One region of the Hymenobacter sp. M1-2 genome, then DNA from elsewhere that is predicted to be linked to it. Evidence: riboswitches for the same ligand, from Rfam matches in the RefSeq annotation. Region 1 holds a riboswitch; each other region holds the start of a gene.
The links. Region 1 has a riboswitch for S-adenosylmethionine ahead of ACYSMN_RS00835 (TonB-dependent receptor). Riboswitches for the same ligand answer to the same signal wherever they lie in the genome.
Positions count from the first base shown of each region.

Region 2: linked by a shared signal. The riboswitch ahead of metH (methionine synthase) and the one ahead of ACYSMN_RS00835 (TonB-dependent receptor) in region 1 are both predicted to bind S-adenosylmethionine.
Region 3: linked by a shared signal. The riboswitch ahead of cobA (uroporphyrinogen-III C-methyltransferase) and the one ahead of ACYSMN_RS00835 (TonB-dependent receptor) in region 1 are both predicted to bind S-adenosylmethionine.
Region 4: linked by a shared signal. The riboswitch ahead of ACYSMN_RS24830 (O-acetylhomoserine aminocarboxypropyltransferase/cysteine synthase family protein) and the one ahead of ACYSMN_RS00835 (TonB-dependent receptor) in region 1 are both predicted to bind S-adenosylmethionine.

Region 1 is NZ_JBTYZO010000001.1:178,381-183,767, reverse strand. Features, by position in the region: gene ACYSMN_RS00845 (LysR family transcriptional regulator) at 1-319, shown strand, start outside; gene ACYSMN_RS00840 (flavodoxin family protein) at 358-909, shown strand; SAM riboswitch class I at 1,384-1,475, shown strand; gene ACYSMN_RS00835 (TonB-dependent receptor) at 1,888-4,638, shown strand; gene ACYSMN_RS00830 (SLC5 family protein) at 4,920-5,387, shown strand, end outside.
Region 2 is NZ_JBTYZO010000032.1:35,788-41,174, forward strand. Features, by position in the region: gene ACYSMN_RS23215 (DUF5686 and carboxypeptidase-like regulatory domain-containing protein) at 1-104, opposite strand, end outside; gene ACYSMN_RS23220 (PA14 domain-containing protein) at 320-2,056, opposite strand; SAM riboswitch class I at 2,425-2,529, shown strand; gene metH (methionine synthase) at 2,598-5,387, shown strand, end outside.
Region 3 is NZ_JBTYZO010000001.1:363,425-368,811, forward strand. Features, by position in the region: gene ACYSMN_RS01485 (assimilatory sulfite reductase (NADPH) flavoprotein subunit) at 14-1,831, opposite strand; gene cobA (uroporphyrinogen-III C-methyltransferase) at 1,868-2,644, opposite strand; SAM riboswitch class I at 3,087-3,198, opposite strand; gene ACYSMN_RS01495 (SDR family oxidoreductase) at 3,575-4,393, shown strand; gene ACYSMN_RS01500 (PD-(D/E)XK nuclease-like domain-containing protein) at 4,717-5,387, shown strand, end outside.
Region 4 is NZ_JBTYZO010000041.1:10,359-15,745, forward strand. Features, by position in the region: gene ACYSMN_RS24815 (lysylphosphatidylglycerol synthase transmembrane domain-containing protein) at 1-843, shown strand, start outside; gene ACYSMN_RS24820 (lipocalin family protein) at 981-1,400, opposite strand; gene ACYSMN_RS24825 (LysM peptidoglycan-binding domain-containing protein) at 1,637-1,924, shown strand; SAM riboswitch class I at 2,350-2,462, shown strand; gene ACYSMN_RS24830 (O-acetylhomoserine aminocarboxypropyltransferase/cysteine synthase family protein) at 2,851-4,239, shown strand; gene metX (homoserine O-acetyltransferase MetX) at 4,575-5,387, shown strand, end outside.

The DNA of each region.
Region 1 (5,387 bases):
GCTGCCACTGAGCTCCGTCACGGTGTACCAGCAGGTACTGGAGCCGGCAGGCGTCACGCCGCGCAAGGTGCTGCCGGTGCCTTTCACCGAAGCCGCTATGGAGCTCACCAAAGCCGGCATGGGCGTGAAGGTGATTGCGGCCTGGGCGGTCCGGCCCTACCTGGCCTCGGGCGAGCTGCGCGCCGTGCGCATTAACTCCACGGGCCTGCACAAGCGCGAGTACGTGGCGCGACTTAAAAACAAGAAACAGCCCCTGTTCTTCGACTGCTTCATCAACTCGCTGAAGCAGGAAATGCAGTTCGACAACGTGCTCATCTAAGCACCTAAGTTGTTTCTACTGCGCCTTAAACCAGCCTCATGTCTTCCGAATTCCGCTTTCTTTTCCTACTCGCCAGCCCCCGCGAAGCCGGCAACAGTGAAATCCTGGCCCGCCACGCGGCGGGCTCTTTACCGGCTACCGCCGCACAGCGTTGGCTACGGCTAGATGACCATCCGCTGCCGCCCTTCGAGGACCTGCGCCACGCGCCGGCGCCCGGCACCTATCCCGCCCCGGAAGGGGCCGCCGCCACGCTGCTCGAAGCCACGCTCTGGGCCACCGACATTGTGGTAGTAGCACCCCTGTACTGGTACGCGCTGCCCGCCCCCGCCAAGCTCTATTTCGACCATTGGAGCGGCTGGATGCGCGTCCCGGACCTCAACCTCCGGCCCCAGCTAGCCGGCAAAACGCTACACGCCATCGTGAGCAGCAGCGGCGATGCCCCCGAAGCCCAGCCCCTGCACGACATGCTCCGCCTTACCGCCGACTACATGCGCATGCACTGGGGCGGTATGCTGCTCGGCAACGGCTCCGCCCCCGGCGACATCCGCCGAGACACTGTAGCCTGGCAAGCCGCCACAACTTTTCTGTAGAAGTGCCGCCATCGGCCGCTGCTTAGGAGGCGGGCTCGCTATTCGGTCTTTGGTGAGCGAGTTCGCGATTATCAAAGCACGACTTCAAATGAGGAGTACCTTGCGAAAAAAATATTCAAGGGCCCTCCAAAATTGGAGGGCCCTTGAATATTTTTTTCGCAAGGTACTCCTGGGATAAGCTTCTGCTGGAGTGGATGGCCCTGTGCCAAGCGCGACGCGGCGTATGGCGCACTGCCAATTTTTACCTTATGGGAGGTCGTGTTATACAAACCTAGAGCCGCTAGGAAGCTGCTTCGCAATATGGGTGAGCGGGTAGCATTAGTCAGGGCGGTGGAAAGCCGCCTGCCCGGTACGCGACATGCTTTGATCCTGCTTTACTAGGACGGGCTCAATGGCAATTTTTGAATAAAATTTGGGCGTTTGAGGAATGCGGCTTTACCTTTAGCCCATCAATTCTTTCCCCACAAAGGATTGTTTTTATACAGAGGCGTGGAGAGACAGGCTCTATGAAACGCCGGCAACCCTCGGATCATCCGAAACGGTGCCAACTCCTGACCATATAAAAACACGTTGCTGTGGACACCTCCGCCAACAATTCTGCTCACCTTTTTTGCTTTGTGGCTACGCCGCAAATGAGCTATGCCCAAGCCGCCGTCTGTAGCACGGAGGTAGTGGGTTGTTGTTGCTGATCCACTCCTCCATTTCCGGCTGCCGTGGGTTCCGCACCTCCTCGTTCGGGAGCTAATACATGCGCGGTCTTAAGGCTTGGGCTCTGCTATTGGCGGTAGCATATATGCTCCGCCCAACCGGCCTGAATCTTCTCGGCTCTGGTGTACCCTCTCGAAACTGAGTGCGGCTTTATCCCGCGTTCTGGCTGCGCCCTAACCGTTTCACCGACGAGTTAGCTATCTTTCCTTCCCTCCCTCTTTCTGTATTTCTAGCCGCCAGCACGCTGTCGGTGGCTCAACCTTCTTGCACATGAACAAACTATATCTCTTCGCGTTGCTGACGCTACTTTTTGCCTGGCCGACTCAACTGCTGGCGCAAGCCCAAACGGCTACCATAACCGGCCGCGTGACGGACGCGGGCACGGGGGCCGGCCTCACGGGCGTAAACGTGGTAGTGAAAGGCACACGCACCGGCACGGCTACCGACCGGGAGGGCAATTTCAGCATCAACGCAGCATCCGAAAGCGTGCGGCTGGTGTTCAGCCTCATCGGCTACCAGTCGGTGGAGCGCGAGGCTGCGGCTGGCACGCCGGTGAGCGTGGCACTGGCCGAAGGCGGCGTGCTGACGCAGGAAGTGGTGGTGTCGGCGAGCCGGGTGCCGGAGAGCATTTTGAAGTCGCCGGTGACGGTGGAGAAGCTCGATGCGCGCAGCATTCGGGAGACGGGTGCGGCTAACTTCTGGGACGCCCTCAACAATGTGAAAGGCGTGGACCTGGGCACGCAGAGCATCAACTTTAAGTCGGTGAACCTGCGCGGGTTTGGGGCCAACAACAACACCCGCGTGGTGCAGTGGCTCGATGGCATGGATACCCGCTCGCCGGGCCTGGGCTTCGGTTTCGGCAACGTGGCCGGGGCTTCGGAGCTGGATATCGACAATATAGAAGTGGTACCCGGCGCGGCTTCGGCCCTCTACGGCCCCGACGCCCTCAACGGCATCGTGCTCACGACCACCAAGGACCCATTTGAGTACCAGGGCCTGAGCGTGCAGATTCGCAACGGCCTCAACAACGTGAACTCCTCGGCCGTCGACAACCCCACGCTGCTCACCGACTACGCCATCCGCTACGCCAAGTCGTTCAACGACCGGTTTGCCTTCAAGGTGAATGCCGCTTACTTCGATGCCACCGACTGGGTTGCCAACGACGCGCAGGACCGGCGCGACCGGGGCCGGGCGGCCGGCTTCGAGCCCGGCACCCGCGACACCAACCCGCTCTACGACGGCCTGAACGTTTACGGCGACGAATTTGCCAACGCCATCACCATCGACAACGCTATTTCGGCGACTTCCGCGCTACGCGGCACGCGCGTAACGCGCACCGGCTACCGGGAGCAGGATTTGCTGGACACCGACGCCGAGAACCTGCGTTTGGGAGGCGCCCTGCACTACCGCATCACCGATAAGCTGGAAGCCATTGGCTTGGTGAACTACGGCAAAGGCAACCTGATTCAGACCGCTGGACAGCGCGTGTACTACCCCGATTACGAGCGGACTCAGGCCAAGCTGGAGCTGCGCGCCGACAACTTCTACCTGCGCGGCTACACCACGCAGCAAACGGCCGAAGGCTACGGCACGGGCACCGTAGCTCGCGCCCTCAATAACGCCTACAGCTCCAACACCACCTGGGCCAAGGACTACGTGGCGGCCTACGACGGCCAGGTGCCCGGCATAACGGCTGCCAACACGGCCGTGGCCCGCGCCTACGCCGACCGGAACCGCCTGCAACCCGGCACGGCTGCCTTAAACGAAGTAAGGAACACCGTCGCCAACACGCTCAACACGGAAGGCGGGGCCCGGCAGGTTGAAAACTCCGACCTGTGGCACGCGGAAGGCATGTACAACTTCAAAAACCAGTTCCAGTTCGTGGATTTGCTGGTGGGCGGCCACTTCCGGCGCTACAACCTCGAATCGAACCGCACACTGTTTCCGCTCGATGCCGAAGGGAAAGAATATACGGTGGAGGAATATGGCGGCTACGTCCAGCTGGCCCGCACCTTCCCACTGGCCGAGGACTTGAGCCTACGCCCCACCTTCGCCGCCCGCTACGACAAGAACGAGTATCTTGACGGCGGCTTCACGCCTCGCGGCTCGGCGGTGCTGACCTTTAAGACGCACAACCTGCGCGGCTCCTACCAAACGGCTTTCCGCAATCCTTCGCCCGGCAACTTGTTCGCCTACAATATCACTCCTACTGGCCTGAGCGAGCTAGGCGGCACCGAGCTGATTGCCAACCGCGCCAACCTCTTCGACAACCCAGCTTACACCGAAGCTTCCGTGCTGGCCTATCGCACCAGCAGAAACCCAGCCGATTTGGTGCAGTACACGCCAAAGGTCATCGAGACCGAGAAAATAGCCACCTGGGAAGTGGGCTATAAGTCGGTAGTGGCGCAGTCGCTATTCGTGGATGCCTTCTACTTCCACAGCCGCTACTCCGACTTCATTGCCAACCAGAATTTCATTCAGCCCATCAATGGCAACGTAACGGACCTGGCTGAGCCTCAAACCTCCATCCGCTACCAAATCAACCTCAATAAAGCCGACGAAATTTTGGTGAACGGCGTGGGCCTGGGCGTGGATTATGCTTTCCCGCGCGGCTTCCGCCTCAGCACCAACTACACTTACCAGGAAGGCAAGGACAAGAACACCGGCAAGAAGCTCTCCGACCCCGAAGTGACAGCCAAAGGCCGCAACTTCTTCAACTCGCCCGAAAACCGCACCAACGTATCCTTCAGCAACGCCAAGCTCACTGACCACGTGGGCTTCACCGTCACCTGGCGCTGGCAAGACCGCACCTGGTGGGAGCAAGGTTTCGCCGGCGATACCTGGATTCCCGCCTTCCACACCTTCGACGCGCAAGTTTCCTACCGCCTGCCCGAGCTGAAATCGACCGTGAAACTAGGCGGCTCCAACCTCTTCAACCGCTACTACAGCCAGGGCTACGGCCTACCGCAAGTCGGCGGCCTGTACTACGTGTCCGTGGTGCTGGAAGACCTGCTGAAGTAGGGCCTCGGGGCCTCACCCCCTAGCCCCCTCTCCTAGGGGAGAGGGGGAACTAGCTTTAAAGCTAATTTCTAGCATCCCTCCTTTTTGCAAGGAGTGGTGGCCGCAGGCCGGGGTGGTAAAAATCGTTGCACGACTACTAACACTAGCCTTCTAATTCACTTAACCCACCCGCTCATCAACCACCCCTAGCCCCTCCTTGAAAAAGGAGGGGAACTAGAATCTAGCTTAGAACTAGTCCCCCCTCTCTGAAGGAGAGGGGGCTAGGGGGTGAGGCTCCCACCATGCTCAAATCCCTAACTACTTTCGACGTCGTCGTGCTGCTGTTCTTTCTGGCCCTGATGCCGTTGACGGGGCTGTTGTTCAGCAAGAAGGACACTTCCGAAAATTACTTTCTGGCGGGCCGGTCGTTGCGGTGGTGGCAGGTGGCGGGGTCCATTTTCGGCACCAACGTCAACTCCTTCCACCTGATCGGGATGCTGGGCATTGGCTTTTCGGTGGGCCTGGCGCAGAGCCATTATGAGGTGCTGGCGCCGGTGGGCGCGCTGCTGCTGTGTTACGCGTTTCTGCCCGTGTACCGGCGGCTGCGCATTTTCACGTTGTCGCAGTACCTGGAATACCGCTACAACTCGTCGGCCCGGCTGCTGTATACTATTCTCATGATTACGCTCATCGTGGTGCAGCTGGTGGCCGGGTTTTACATTGGAGGGCGCACGTTGCGGTTTCTGCTGCTGGGCACTCCCCTGGAAATC
Region 2 (5,387 bases), on a different contig from region 1:
CGGCCCGTGACAACCACCTGTTGCGCCCAAACAGACTGTGCTCCAACTAGTAGCAGGAGCAGAAACAGCGAAGAATAAGAGAAGCGGTGGTAGAAGAGCGGCAAGATTGATAATCAAATAGATGTCGACAGAAGAACGCGCAGTGAGCCGTAAGATACAGAATAAGGACTGTACCCCTACCCGCCGTGGCAGCCGGGAGGAAAAATTATGCCAGCAGTTAAAAACAAAACCTAGCTATTCGAGTTTTAGCGGGCTTCTGGCGCATTCACCTTTCGCCACGATAACAAAAGAGTAATCCAGGGGAGAGGTAAGTGCCTCACTATTGTACTACTACCTCCACCCGCCGGTTGCGTGGGCGTTGCTGCGGGTCTCGGTTGTCGGCCACGGGACGAGTGCCGCCGTAGCCGCGGGCCGTGAGTCGCACGGAATCAATGCCTTGCTGCACCAAATATTGCCGTACCACGCGGGCCCGCTGATCGGAAAGGCGCAAGTTGAGAGCAGGCTCGCCCACGTTGTCGGTGTGGCCGGCTATTTCCAGGCGCAGGCTCGGCTGTTCCCGTAGCCGGCGAGCCAAGGCATTGAGCATGGGCCGGGAAGTTGGCAGCAGTGAGGCCGTACTCTGTGTGAAGTACAAATTGGGCAGCGTAACCGCCGCGCCCCGGCTCAAAGCGGCCAGATCCGGCAGGACCACCGTATCAACCGAAGGTCCGGCGGGCAATGCTGGACGAGCGGCTGGACGAGTAACTGGGCGCGTGACACGCGGCGCAGCTGGACGAGGAGCCGCAAGTTTAGCAGCAACAGTGGGCTTGGGCGGCTGGCGGCTAGCAACTACTGGCGCAGCCGGTGGTTCGGGCAGCGGCCGGGGCAGCTCAGGATACAGATACTGCTTGGGCACCACTGTGGGGCCGAGGCGCTTAGCTGCATCAAACGCCTGCTCCAGCGTGGTAGGTCCGCCCATCGCCGACGGTCGCACCCACGACAGCACCGCCCGGGATACGCCCTGTACGTTCTTGTAGGCGAGGTCAATCTGGTAAAAGTGGCCAGCTGTGAGGCTCTGCACCATATCAACCGGAATGGGCGGCTTGCGCGGCGCAAAGTACTCCGGCTCATACTTTTCCATGCTCAAGACGTTGGCCCCCGCGAAGGAAATGTCAGTGGCGTCATCCCACTCGGTATGAAACACATACAGCCCCGACTCTGGGGCATACACGTAGCCGGTCCAGCGCACGGAGAAGCCCTGGCTTGGCACGCCGGGCGCCGGGGCGCTGCCCCGCCACGTTACGTTCAGCACCGGCTCTACGCGGCTGTGCACGGCCGGCCCGCGCACCGAGCTAGCATAGTATGTGGCTTGAAGTCCGATGCCGTCGGGGAGCTTGCCGGGTACAGTTACGCCCGCGCTGGGCTGTACGGGGGTGGCGGTAACGGGCCGGCTGCCCGGCGGACCGGGCACGATGCTAATGGTACCGCCAGTAGGCTTTGGAGCGGCCGCCGGTAGTGGCTTGGCCGATGTGGGTAGCGTGGTATACAGCCGGGCGCTTGGAATAGGCCGGGGTTCTTCGGTGGAGTTCGGGAGCTTCCAAGTCAGCAAGGCCCGGGTATCGTACTCCACTTGGTAGTATTCCACTCGGAGCGGATAATAGCGGCCCGCTTCCAGCCGTACTTGCATGGTATACTGCGTAGCAGGTTGCCCTCGCCAGGAGTTCAGGAGCCTTTTGCCGCCCACCCACACGCGCATTCCATCGTCGGTGGTGGCCTGAAAGGTATACATGCCCGTGATGGGAGCGTACAGGTGGCCGGTCCAGCGAACTGAAAAGTCGGTGCCATCCAAGCCGGGCCCCGGAGCCATAAAGCGAGCGGGTGGTTGGCCGGGTGCGGGTGGGGTGTAGGTCCAGTTGAAGTCGACGGTAGGGTCGGTGCGCGTGAAGGCGAGCCGTTCGAAGTTGCGGCCATTATAGTACTCGCCTTTTAAACCGGTGCCGGGCGTAGCGGGCAGCACCTGGGCTGAGGCCGCAAAGCCGAAGGCCAGCACCACCGACAACCAAAACAGAACTCTCATCAAACGTTATAGCTTAGGAGTAGAAGTGCTAATAAATTGTCAACGTCAGCAAGATAGAGGTAACCACGCTAGATGTTGAAGTGCAAAGTTTTATAGGAACACCTTATAGTTGAGCACGTATTGCTAGTATCTCCCTATTGTATTCATTCACATAAAGCAAAAGGTATCATGGCAGAGAAAAAGGCACCATGTTGGAAAGGCTACGAGCAGCAGGGTACCAAGAAGAAAGAGGGCAAAACTGTCCCCAACTGCGTTAAGAAGGATTAATGTTTATAAGCCTGGCGTTAAACCGCCCAGAAGAACCCCGACCTTGGCTTCACGGTTGGGGTTCTTGCTTTCCGGAAGTTCGGGCAGTATCTTCGCCTTGCTACTTATCCAGAAAGACCGAGGGACTGGGCCCGACGACGTCTTGGCAACCTGAAATAAAACAAGGTGCCAACTCCCATTTCGCCACCAGCGGAAGAAGATAAGTACGGACTCGCTTCGCGCGGCTCTTTCTGGATAGGCACTTTTTCGTTGCCCGTTTTCTTTTAGAGCCGATATGCCCACGACCGTCCAGCCCCACTCTCCGCTACACGATATCCTCCAGCAGCGCCTGCTCATTCTCGACGGCGCCATGGGCACCATGATTCAGCGCCACACGTTGAGCGAGGAAGATTTCCGCGGCGCGCGCTTCGCAGATCATCCCAAGCCCCTGCGCGGCAACAATGACCTGCTCAGCATCACGCGGCCCGACATCATTAAAGGTATCCACGCTGATTATTTCGCGGCCGGTGCCGATATGGTGGAAACCAACACGTTCAGCGGTACCACCATCGCGCAAGCCGATTACGGCCTAGAACACATTGTGTACGAGCTGAACTACGAGTCGGCGCGCATTGCGAAAGAAGTGGCCGACGAGTTTACTGCGCAGAATCCAGCGAAGCCGCGTTTCGTGGCTGGCGCCGTTGGGCCTACCAACCGCACTGCTTCTTTGTCGCCGGATGTGAACCGACCCGGCTTCCGCGCCGTGACATTTGATGAGCTAGCTACAGCCTACCACGAGCAAGTGCGTGGCCTGGTAGACGGCGGTTCCGACGCGCTGCTCATCGAAACCATCTTTGATACGCTTAACGCCAAAGCGGCGCTATTTGCGGTGCAGAAGTTCTTCGACGAAGGTGGCCGCGTGGTGCCCGTCATGATTTCGGGTACCATTACCGACGCTTCGGGCCGCACACTCTCCGGCCAGACGGTAGAAGCTTTCTGGAATTCCATTCGGCACCTGCCGCTGCTGAGCGTGGGCCTGAACTGCGCCCTCGGCGCCGACCAGTTGCAAGTCTATATCAAGGAGCTGAGCCGCATTGCGGACGTCCATATCTCCGCTTACCCGAATGCCGGCCTGCCCAATGCCTTCGGCGGTTACGATGAGTCGGCGCAGGAATTTGCGGGGGTGGTAGAAAACTACCTCAAGGAAGGCCTGGTGACGGTGGTGGGTGGTTGTTGTGGCACCACGCCGCAGCACATTGCCGAGCTGGCTCGGCTGGCGGAGAAGTACGAGCCTAGAAAACTAGAGCTAGAAATTAGCTCCCCTCCTTTTTTCAAGGAGGGGTTGGGGGTGGTTCAATCGTTGAACAACTCTGGCCAAATAGATTTTAGCTCTAACTCAACCACCCCCAACCCCTCCTCGAAAAAAGGAGGGGAGCTAATTTCTAGCTCGGTCACCCGCCTGAGTGGTCTGGAGCCATTCAACATCACCGCCGACAGCCTCTTCGTGAACGTAGGGGAGCGGTGCAACGTGACCGGCTCCCGCGCTTTTGCGCGGCTTATCCGTACCGGCGCTTACGAGCAGGCTCTGCAAGTAGCCCGCGACCAGGTGGAAGGCGGCGCTCAGGTCATTGATGTGAACATGGACGAAGGCATGCTCGACTCGGAGCAGGCCATGACGACGTTCCTCAACCTCATTGCCTCGGAGCCCGACATTTCGCGGGTGCCGATCATGATTGATTCCTCGAAGTGGAGCGTGCTGGAAGCCGGCCTCAAGTGCGTGCAGGGCAAGAGCATCGTCAACTCCATTTCACTGAAAGAAGGCGAAGAGGTGTTCAAGGAGCGCGCCCGCACCGTGCGGGCGTACGGCGCCGCTATGGTGGTCATGGCCTTCGATGAAAACGGCCAGGCCGACTCCTTCGAGAAGCGCATCGAAATCTGTAAGCGCAGCTACGACATCCTGGTGAACGAAGTCGGTTTCCCGGCCGAGGACATCATCTTCGACCCCAACATCCTGACCGTGGGCACCGGCATGGAGGAACACCGCAACTATGCGCTGGACTTCATTGAGGCAGTCCGCTGGATCAAGCAAAACCTGCCCGGCGCCCTCACCAGCGGCGGCGTCTCGAACATCAGCTTTTCCTACCGCGGCAACGACGTGGTGCGCGAGGCCATGCACTCGGCTTTCCTCTACCACGCCATCCGGGCCGGACTGGATATGGGCATCGTGAACCCGAGCCAGCTGGCCGTGTACGACGAAGTGCCCCAGGACCTGCTGGAACTGGTAGAAGACGTGCTGCTCAACCGTCGCCCCGACGCCACCGAGCGCCTCGTGGACTTCGCCGAAACGGTAAAGCAAAAAGACAAAGCTGAAGTAGTAGCTGACACCTGGCGCAGTCTGCCCGTTGCTGAGAGGTTGCAGCACGCGCTAGTGAAGGGTATCACTGAATTTATTGACGAAGACACTGAGGAAGTGCGCCAGCAAGTGGGCCGGCCGCTGGAGGTGATTGAAGGCCCGCTGATGGCCGGCATGAACGTGGTGGGCGACCTGTTTGGGGCGGGCAAGATGTTCCTGCCGCAAGTGGTGAAGTCGGCGCGCGTGATGAAGAAAGCCGTGGCCTACCTGGAGCCCTATCTGCTGGCTGACAAGCGCGGGCAGGAGCGCCAGACGGCCGGCAAAATCCTGCTCGCCACCGTGAAAGGCGACGTGCACGACATCGGTAAGAATATCGTGGGCGTGGTGCTGGCCTGCAACAACTTCGATATCGTGGACCTGGGCGTGATGGTGCCGCTGGAGCGGATTCTGGATGAAGCCGCCAAGCACCAGGTAGACGTTATTGGCCTGAGCGGACTCATTACGCCGAGCCTGGACGAGATGGTGTACGTGGCGCAGGAAATGGAGAAGCGGGGCCTCAAAACGCCGCTGCTCATTGGCGGGGCCACCACTTCGCGCCTGCACGCCGCCGTGAAAATCGCGCCCAACTATTCCGGCCCCATTGTGCACGTAAATGATGCTTCGCGCAGCGTGGGCGTGGCCGCCGGCCTGCTAGGCTCGGGCCAGGAAACCTACGCCCGCGCCGTACGCGAA
Region 3 (5,387 bases), 190 kb from region 1:
TTAGCTTCTGGCTCTAGTACACATCCTCTAAGTAGCGGCGCTGCTTCTTGAGCTGTTTGAGGTACTCGGTGGCGTAGTCTTCGCTTTGGCCGCTTTCCTGGCTGATGATAATGAGCAGGGCGCGCTGCACGTCGGAGGCCATGCGGGTTTTGTCGCCGCAGACGTAGAAATGAGCGCCGTTTTCGAGCTGGTCGAATACGCGGCGGCTGTGGGCCAGCAGGCGGTGCTGGATGTAGATTTTCTCTTCCTGGTCGCGGGAGAAGGCCACGTCCAGCCTATCGAGGGTGCCGTGCTTGAGGTGCTGCTGCCACTCGGTCTGGTACAGAAAATCGGTAGTGAAGTGGGGGTTGCCGAACACCAGCCAGTTTCGGCCAGTAGCGCCAGTTTCGGCCCGCTCCTCCACGAAAGCCCGGTACGGCGCCACGCCCGTGCCCGCACCCACCATAATAATGTCGGTGGCCGCATCTTTGGGCAGCTTGAAGTACTCGTTGCGGTCCACCCACACGCGGGCCGACTCGCCGGGCTGGAGCAGGTCGGCCTGGTAGCTGGAGCAGGCGCCGTGCTTGCGGCGGCCGTACGTTTCGTAACGCACGGCGCCCACCGTGAGGTGTACTTCCTCGGGATGAGCCAGTAGGCTACTGGCAATGGAATAGGCCCGGCCCGGCAACGGCCGCAGCACCGCCGCCAAATGCTGCGCCGACAGCTCCACCGGAAAATCGCGTAGCAAATCGGCCACGTCGCGGCCGTATACATAGCCCGGCAGCTGGGCTTTGTCGGCCACCAGGGCGCGCAGTTGCGGGTGCTGCGGGGCCACGGCGGCGTAGCGTTCCAGCACATCGCGCGTCAGCACCGACAGCTCCAGGCGCTCCGTCAGCGCGGTTGCCAGGTCGGCTTCCTCGCCGTTGACCTGCACGGGCGCGGCAGCATCAAGCCGCGCCACTTGCAGTACCTCCTGCACTAAGTCCGGCCGGTTGGTGGGCTGCACGAAAAGGGCATCGCCGGGCTCGTACTGAATGCCGGAGCCTTCGAGCGAAAATTCCAGGTGGTAGGTTTCCTTGGTGGAGCCCCGGCCGTTGAGCTGAATCTTGTCCAGCAGCGGCGCCCGAAATGGCCGGCGGCTCGTGTAGACCTGCTCCACTTCAACACCCGCCGCTACCAGGGTTTGCGCCGCCACCGATACCACGGCCGCCGCTACGGGCGCGGGAGCCGCTGATTGTATCAGCACCTCCAGCACCTGCGCGGCCCACTGGCGGGCGGGCTGCTCAAATTCCACGTCGCAATCCACGCGCTCCACGAGGCGGCGGGCGCCCAGCTCGGCCAGGCGCTGGTCGAACTCGAAGCCGGTCTGGCAGTATTGCAGGTAGCTTTTATCGCCTAGCGCCAGCACCGCGAACTGTAGGTTGGGCAGCTTGGGCGCGCGGCTGCTGAGCAGAAACTGGTGCAGCTCCTCGGCCGCAATGGGCGGGTCGCCCTCGCCCTGCGTGCTCACCACTACCAGCAATTGCTGCTCGTTGCGCAGGTCCTTGGTGGGGTAGTCGTTCATGTCGCGCAGAGCAACAGCCAGGCCGCGCTGGCGGGCCGCTTCGGCGGCTATGGTCGCGGCTTTCTTGCTGTTGCCGGTCTGGGAGCCGTAGAGAATGGTGAGCGAAGCCGGGCCCGTGGCGGGCGTTGCCGTGGCGGGCGCGGGCAGGGTGGCGCCGGCGGCGGCCGTGCGGCCGTAGAAGTAGCCACTCAGCCAGAGCAGCTGTTGCTCGGTGAGGCCCGCCGTAAGCTGCTGGAGCTTTTGGTCGTCGAAAACGGGCGGTAGAGCGGGAGGAGGGGAAAGGGTCATGGCAGAAATAGAGAGGATAGATGAACGCGCTACAGATCAGGCTACTTCGGCGTAAGCCGCCGCCGCAAAGCCACTCAGCACGGCCGGGGTAGCCAGGCGGGCCACTTCGCCCACCACAATGATGGCCGGTGCCCCCACACCAGCCGCCGCCGCGCGCACCGGCAGCTCGGCCACCGTGCCCGTCACGAGGCGAGCCTCGGCCAGTGTCCCGTTCTGCACAATGGCGGCGGGCGTCTCGGCCTGCCCGTGCTGGCAAAACAGGTGCACGATGCGGCCCAACTCACTCATCCCCATCAGAATGATGGTAGTAGTGCGGGAGCGGGCAGCTTCGGCCAAGCTCGCCGACAGCTCCCCGCTGGCCGTGGTGGCCGTTACTACCTGAAACCCTTCGCTCAGGCCCCGATGCGTGACTGGGATGCTCATGCTACCGGCCGCCGCCACCGCGCTGCTGATGCCCGGCACGTAATTGGTGAGCAGGCCGTGGGCTTCGGCGTAGAGCATTTCTTCGCGCCCCCGCCCAAACACAAACGGGTCGCCGCCCTTGAGGCGCACCACGTGGCCGTGCTGGTAGGCGTATTCCACAATCAGGGAGTTGATTTCGTCCTGGGAATAGCTGCGCAAGCCGCGCCGCTTGCCCACGAACACCAGCTTGGCGCCGGGCCGGGCGTGTTCGAGCAGGTCGTTGTTGGCCAGCGCATCGTAGAGCACAACGTTGGCCTCCCCGAGCACCCGCGCACCTTTCAGCGTGAGTAATTCCGGGTCGCCCGGACCGGCGCCCAGCACGGTGAGGCGGGGTATAGTGGCAGTAAGCATAGAAAAAGAGTAGCGCGAAGCTCCGGCTTCGCGCATCGTTGAACGACAAGCGTGGGGGCGGCGCGGGCGAGGCGGAAGGCGCGGACGAGGCGCGAAGCCGGAGCTTCGCGCTACAGCTCCAACGAAGCCGCGTTTCAGCAAAAAGAAAAAGCGGAAAACTGGCCCGTAGGCTCAGGTTTTTGGCCGTACACTGGCTTCGGCAAAGCGGCCCTGGCGGGGCAGCGGAATTGGGCGAAGCAAACGGCGGCGGAATTCCTGGCGGCCGCTACGCGGAAGGCCGCGTCAGCTTAGGCTGGAAGGCGGAGCCAGGCAGTAAAAGGAGGGAAGTGTGTGGGCCTTAACAACAACACGCCATTCCCATCATAGAACAACACCCATGCGGTAGCGCGGAGGGAGTGGCAGATGCGGCGGCGGGGCAGAAGAACGACTTCACGGCTCGTTGTTTTTATATGGTCAGGAGTTAGCTTCGCTGACCTTCGGTTGGCACCGTTTCGGATGATCCGAGGGTTGCCGGCGTTTCCTAGAGCCTGTCTCTCCACGCCTCTGTATAAAAACAATCCTTTGTGGGGAAAGAATTGGTGCCCAAAGGTAGCTGCCGGGCTTTTACACTTCCAAATTAAATTTCCCTAGCCGATTAGCAAACCCAAGTTGCGGACTAAAGCTAAGACTAGTTCCCCTCCTTTTTTTAAGGAGGGGCTAGGGGTGGTTGACCATCGTTGAACGATTACTAAAACTAGCTCTACAAATCGTTCTGGTGTATATCAACCACCCCTAGCCCCTTCTTAAAAAAGGAGGGGAACTAGCTCCTAGCTCTAGTCTTTAGTTGTCCGCAACTTGGGTTAGCAAGGCGGCCGGCCGCATAATGTAAAGTTCATGTAACCCGCAGGGCCTCTTTGTAGTCTTGCAGGAGTTGAACCTCACATTCTGTCCATGACTACTGCTTCTACTTCTGCGCGGCTGCGCAACCAAATAGCCCTCGTAACGGGCGGCAGCTCCGGCATCGGGGCGGGCGTAGCCAAAGCCCTGGCCGCCGAGGGCGCCACGGTGTACGTCAACTACGCGCACGGCGCCGACGGTGCCGCCGAGGTGGTGCGCGACATAGAGAAAGCCGGCGGCAAGGCCGTTGCTATTCATGCCGACGTGAGCCGCGAGGAAGACGTACTGCAGATGTTCAACCAGATTCGGGAGCAGGCCGGCACGCTGCACATTCTGGTTAATAATTCCGGCATTCAGGACGACGCGCCGTTTCTGGACATGACGCTCGACCAGTGGCAGCACGTCATCGGCATCAACCTGACGGGGCAGTTTCTGTGCGCCCGCGAAGCCGCCCGCGAGTTTGTGCGCCGCGGCCCGCAGCCGGAAATCTCGAAGGCCACGGGCAAGATTATCTGCATGAGTTCGGTGCACGAAGTCATTCCCTGGGCCGGCCACGTCAACTACGCTACCAGCAAGGGCGGCATCATGCAACTCATGAAAAGCATGGCCCAGGAGCTGGCCCCGCACCGCATCCGCGTCAACAGCATCGGGCCCGGCGCCATTGCTACGCCCATCAACCTGGAAGCCCGCGACACGCCCGAAGAAGAGCAGAAGCTGCTCACGCTCATTCCTTACGGCCGCATCGGCGAGCCCGCCGACATCGGCCAAGTGGCTGTCTGGCTGGCCTCCGACGAGTCGGACTACGTCACCGGCATCACGCTCTTCGCCGACGGCGGCATGACCCTCTACCCCGGCTTCGCCGACAACGGCTAGGCGCTTGCGCTGCGTTGAATGAGGAATTAAGAATGAGGAAGGAAGAATTTGCTTTAGGCCGTCATGTAGAGCGGAGCCGAAGGCGTAGCGAAGCATCTCGCTAGTGTGGTAATCAATACCACCACAACCTCAGCACGCGAGATGCTTCCTTCGTCTGCATGATGTTCTAGCAAACAACGTCAGCATGCGAGATGCTTCGGCTCCGCTTCATGCGCGGAATGCTCTGCACAATGGCCGGTTCGCGAAAAAAGCCTTATACTTCTTTCGTCCAACTTCCCCACCCTAAGGAGGAGCCTTTTCGCGGGCTCCGCTGTTCTTTCCGTGTGACTGATTCCACTCCCACCACTCCACGCCCGGACCTGCTGCGCGTGCCCTACGACGACTACCGCGCGCTGCCGGCCATTGCCAACTCTGACCTGTCGCGGCTGCGCGACGCTCTTAACGGGCGCCCACCCCGGCCCACTACGTCTATGGGCGCCCTAGGCCTGGGCACTGCTTTTCATACAGCCCTGCTGGAGCCAGACCTCTACGAAGCCGGCCAGCCGGGCATCAACGACACGCTGGTGTGGTGGATGGTAGATGGCGTGAAGCTGAACCCAGAAGTGAACCAGATGCTGGAAATGGGCACGCCTGAGCCCAGCTGCATCTTCACCGAGCCCATCACCGACACGCTCTGCAAGCTCCGCGCCGACCTCATCGTGGACCAGCCCGGCCAGCCCTACACCATCGTCGACTTCAAAACCACCCTGGCCCGCGACCATCAGCACTTCGTGGCCCAGTGCAGCGGCTACGACTACGACCGGCAAGCCGCCTTCTACTCCGATGCCTTGCACGCCGACCGTTTCGTGCTGGTGGGCGTGCAGAAGGTGGAGCCGTTCAAGCTGTTCGTATTTGAAGTGCCCAAGTTCATGCTCTCGGAGGGACGGGCCAAGTACCTGCGCCTACTGAAGCTGCTGCAACCCGAAGCACCCGTGCCAACGGCCGTAGCCGGCGC
Region 4 (5,387 bases), on a different contig from region 1:
CTTAGCTGGCGAGCCTCGCTGGACGTGATAATGCTGTGGGAATTTTCGTCGTGTGTGCTGCCCTCGGCGGTAGGCGGCACGGCGGTAGCGCCGGTGTTGCTGCACAAGGAAGGCATTCCGCTGGGCAAATCGGTGGCCTACATCATGGCAACGGCCATGCTTGACAACCTTTACTACGTGCTGGCCGTGCCGCTTGTGGTGCTCATCGGGGGCGATGCGCTGTACCCGCACGAGGCTTTACAAGGCACTCTAGTGGCTACGTTGCGCGTCGGGTTTATTGCGAGCTACGTGTTCGTAAGCGTCTATGCCTTTTTGATGCTGTACGCCATCTTCTTCAATCCGCAGTCGGTGAAGCGGCTGCTGGTGCGGCTCTTTTCGATGCGGGGGCTGCGGCGCTGGCGCAATAAGGCCTACAAAATGGGCAACGAAATGGTGCTCGCCTCGACCCAGCTGCGCGGCAATGGCTGGGTGTACTGGCTGCGCGCCTCTTTGAGTACCGCCTTCGTCTGGACGGCCCGCTACCTGGTCATCGGCTGCCTCATTGCCGCGTTTATAGACGTAACGTGGCCGGAGTTCTGGCTGATTTTCGGCCGCAACCTCACCTACAAAGTCATCTTGCTCATTGCCGTGACGCCTGGCGGCGCGGGTATTGCGGAAGGCGCGTTTCCCACCTTTTTTGGCAAGTTCATCGGTACGCCTACCATGACCAACTTTATGGTGCTGCTTTACCGCATCGTCACGTACTATCTCTATCTCGTGCTAGGCGCCATCTTCCTACCCCGCTGGATCAACCGAATTTTCGGCAAGCGCAACGCGAAGGGAGTTCGAATCTTACAGGACTAAGTCTTTTCCATAGAAGAGTGCCTGAGCTTGTGCCAATGCCGTTTTTTTCGGTGGCATGGGTCTCTGAACGACATAAAAAAGCCCTTCCACAGGCGTGAAAGGGCTTTTTTCTTCATAGGAGAGCTTCATTCAGCAGCTTACTCCTTTTCCAAGCGTAGCTCGGCGCCGGCGGGGCTCTTGAGGGTCAGCTTGTCGTCGGTCAGGGTTACCACGTCGAAGGTGTTGCTTTGCGCGGCGCCGTCGGGGGTCATCGTGATTTTTTTGCCGGCTTGGTCGAAGTCGTACTTGCCTTTCACATTGCCGGAAGCAGGCGAGGACATATCGTATTGGCCATTGGCGAAGAACGTGATACGCTCGTCTTCCTGCGCGTCGGTTTGCTTCACTTTGTCGCCAGCGGTGCTTAGCTCCTTATCGGTCTTCCAAACTTTGCTCTGGGCGCCGTAGAGCATGTTTACGCCTTCTACTTTGCCTTCTTTGCTGCCGCAGGCAGACGTGAACAGGGCTACCAGCATTAGGAGGCTAGCAAAGTACCGGAGAGGATTAGCGAGAGTGTTCATAGGGGTGTAGGGTTGGTTGGGAGGTTCTTATGAAGGGCCCCGATGAGCCCAACTGGCAAGATTAAGAGCCAGTGTTGCGCTTCTTACGGGAGCTTGCAGCAAGATGTTCAGCCAGCTTGGAGCTGCTCCGTACCGCTTCATAACCTACTGGTCAGGCTCGGCGTAAGAAGCCCTGACGACTTGCCAGCAGGCTGATAGTCGGCACTTTTCCCACTCATCTAAACCAACGCACGACTATGGGACTGTTTGATTTCATCTCGAACGAAGGCGAAAAAAAGCCGGTCGAGCCAGCTAAGCAACCCGCCACGGGCGGTGCTACCGACTTCTTCGGCAACGCCAACGGCGCCACTGAGCAAGGCGAAACCTACACCGTGGTTAGCGGCGACTCGCTTTCAAAAATTGCCAAAAACCACTACGGCGACGCTGCCAAGTGGCACCAGATTTACGACGCCAATAAAAGCACCATTGGCGCCAACCCCGACCATATTGAAGTAGGCCAGGTGCTCACGCTACCCAAGCTGTAGCCTCCGCGCCTCCAGAAAATATCCTAAAAAGCCATTCCGTTTGGAGTGGCTTTTTTATGGTTTATGATCGGTTTCGCAGACTCCTTTTACTGATCCAAATTTGCCGCGAAGCAAGCCACAGCCACTAGACAGGTGGCAGACAAAGGCGGTGTCCGGGTTCGGGTAGTGTAGGCGGCCAGCTTATTTTGCTCGTTCATCTGGTTTGTGGCATGACAGCAAATCACTGTTTTTCAGAATTTTATTCATCAGTAGAACTACCCTAGCAAATTCCATTTCAATAACAGCAGGTGAAACGCTACCTGAGAAGCAGTGCCGATAAGCCTTCATAAAAAATATTGCGCAGCTATTGCGAATATCAAAACTATGCCTATACCTTTGCAATACCAACTCGGTACTCCCCCGCTCGCGGCGGGGTAGTTTCATAAGATTTATACAGAAGCGGCGAGAGAACAGGCTCTTTGACCCGCTGGCAACCTTCGACCGCGCGAAAGGTGCCAATTCCTGCCCGACCGGCTACCGCTGGCGGGGCATATAACTCAGAGTACCATGGAAAACTCCTTCGCTTTCGCCTTTCTGAACCCCGCCGCCCTAGTCGCTGCCTTGCGCAACTTCTGGCCGTTGGGTTTTCGCGTTTCGCTGGTCGCCGTGGCGGCCAATGTGCCCCGCTACGAGCGAATGCGAATGTGCTGTTGCGGCGCGTGTTGTTGCTGTTGCTAGCCTAGTTCCGGCTACTCAGCCCTCCTCCCCTTCTTTGCCCCGGCCCTAATCGGCGGTGTCCCTTTGGTGGCGCCTCGTGGCCCTCTCGCATCCTGATTTGCTTGTCGCGCCTTCTTGCGGCTCCGTCCCGATGTGGCCTCGCTGCCTCTTGCAGCCCCATTCCTTGCACTTCACTGCCTTCTCCACAGTATACTCATCTCAGCCTCACCATGTCTACTTCAGCCCTGCACTTCGAGACGCTTCAACTCCACGCTGGCCAGCAGCCCGACCCCACCACCGGCTCCCGCGCCGTGCCTATTCACCAGACCACTTCTTACGTGTTCAAGAATGCGGAGCACGGCGCCAATCTGTTTGCACTAAAGGAGTTTGGCAACATTTATACTCGCCTAATGAACCCCACCACCGACGTATTCGAGCAGCGGATTGCGGCGCTGGAAGGCGGTGTAGCGGCGCTGGCCGTATCGTCGGGGCAGGCGGCACAGTTCATCGCGCTGAACAATATTTTGCAGGCCGGCGACAACTTCGTGAGCACGGCCCACCTCTACGGTGGCACCTACAACCAATTCAAAGTGGCTTTCAAGCGTCTCGGCATTGAAGTGCGCTTCGCCGATGGCGACCGGCCCGAAAGCTTCGAGGACCATATCGACGGCAATACCAAAGCCATCTACCTCGAAACCATCGGCAACCCAAGCTTCAGCATTCCCGATTTTGAGCGCATTGCCGCCATTGCCGAAAAGTACGACCTGCCGCTCATCGTGGACAATACCTTTGGCGCGGGCGGTTACCTGTTCCGGCCTTTGGAGCATGGCGCGCACATCGTAGTAGAATCGGCCACGAAATGGATTGGTGGCCACGGCACCAGCATCGGCGGCGTGATTGTGGACGGCGGCAAGTACGACTTCGGCAACGGCAAGTTCCCACAGTTCACGGAGCCCTCGGAAGGCTACCACGGGCTGGTGTTCAATGATGTGTTCGGCAAGAATGGGCCGTTTGGCAACATCGCCTTCATCATTCGGGCTCGAGTGGAAGGTCTGCGCGACTTTGGTCCTTCGCAGAGCCCATTCAACTCCTTCCTGCTGCTGCAAGGCCTCGAAACGCTGAGTCTGCGCGTGGAGCGTACCGTAGAAAACGCCCTGCGCGTGGCGACCTGGCTGGAGCAGCATCCGCAGGTGGAAGCCGTGAACTATCCCGGCCTGAAAAGCAGCCCCTACTACAGCCTGGCGCAGAAATACCTGACGCGCGGCGCGGGCGGGGTACTCACGTTTGCCATCAAGGGCAGCAAAGAAACGGCCACGCAATTCATCGACAACCTGAAGCTTGTTAGCCACCTCGCCAACGTCGGCGACGCCAAGACGCTCATTATTCAGCCCTCGGCCACCACGCACCAGCAGCTTTCCGAAGAGGAGCAGCGCGCGGCCGGCGTAACGCCCACGCTGCTGCGTCTGTCGGTAGGCATTGAGCATTTTAATGATATCCGCGCCGACTTGGCGCAGGCTTTTGACGCGGTGCGCGCCGCCGCGCCGCTACCTTCCGAAGAGAATGGCAGCACGCTGCTGCCCGAGCCGGAACTTGAACACGCCGCCCCGCTGGAAGTGTAATTGAGAGGGGTTGAGCTACGGTCGTTTTGAGAGGGCGACCAGCCACCACTTCCAGCCCGCGGTCCGCGGGCGGCCCGTCGCTTTTTTTGTGAGAGAGGGAATCGACGCTACCCGCCCGCCCATAGCCGGGGCGGAGCCAGTTCTGCTGGCTCTGCCCTCGGGCTATGGTAAGTATTGAGTATTGGGTACTGAGTAGTTAGTACTCAGTACTGAAACGTGAGTATCGAGTAGTTGGCGGTGGTTCAATTCTCCAGCATCCAGCGTTCCAGCTCTTTCACTCACTACTAACATCTCAGTACTAACTACCCAATACTAAATACTCACCTGACTTTTTTATGAGCGACGAACCACATATTTTCCGGCTGCCTCGTCCGTTGCGGCTGGAAAGTGGGGCCGTGCTGCCACGGGTGGAAGTTGCCTATCATACCTACGGCCGCCTCAATGCCTCCCGCGACAACGTGGTGTGGGTGTGCCACGCCCTCACGGCCAATTCTGACGTGTTGAGCTGGTGGCCTGGCCTGTTCGGGCCCGGCTGCTATTTCGACCCCGCCGATTGGTTTATCGTGTGTGCCAACGTACTGGGCTCCTGCTACGGCAGTACCGGCCCGCTCACGCCGCGCACCGACGATGAGCCGGCGTTTTACGAGCAGTTTCCGCTGGTGACGATTCGGGATATGGTGGCCGCCCACGAGGCGCTACGCGAACACCTGGCGCTGCTGCAAATTCATACGCTGCTGGGCGGCTCACTGGGTGGGCAGCAGGCCGTGGAATGGGCCGTGCAGCAGCCGACCTTGTTTGAGAATCTGGTGCTGTTGGCTACCAACGCCCGCCATTCGGCCTGGGGTATTGCCTTTAACGAGGCGCAGCGCCTGGCCATCTTCGCCGATCCTACTTACCACAGCGCCACGCCGGAAGGCGGCGCGGCCGGGCTACGGGCGGCGCGGGCCATAGCCCTGCTCAGCTACCGCAGCTACGACGCCTACGGACGCAGTCAAACGGAACCCGACGACGAAACGCTGGACGATTTCCGGGCCAGCTCCTACCAACGCTACCAGGGCGACAAGCTCGTGGCCCGCTTCAATGCCTATTCCTACGTGGCTCTGTCGCGGACTATGGATACGCATCACGTGGGCCGGGGGCGCGGGGGT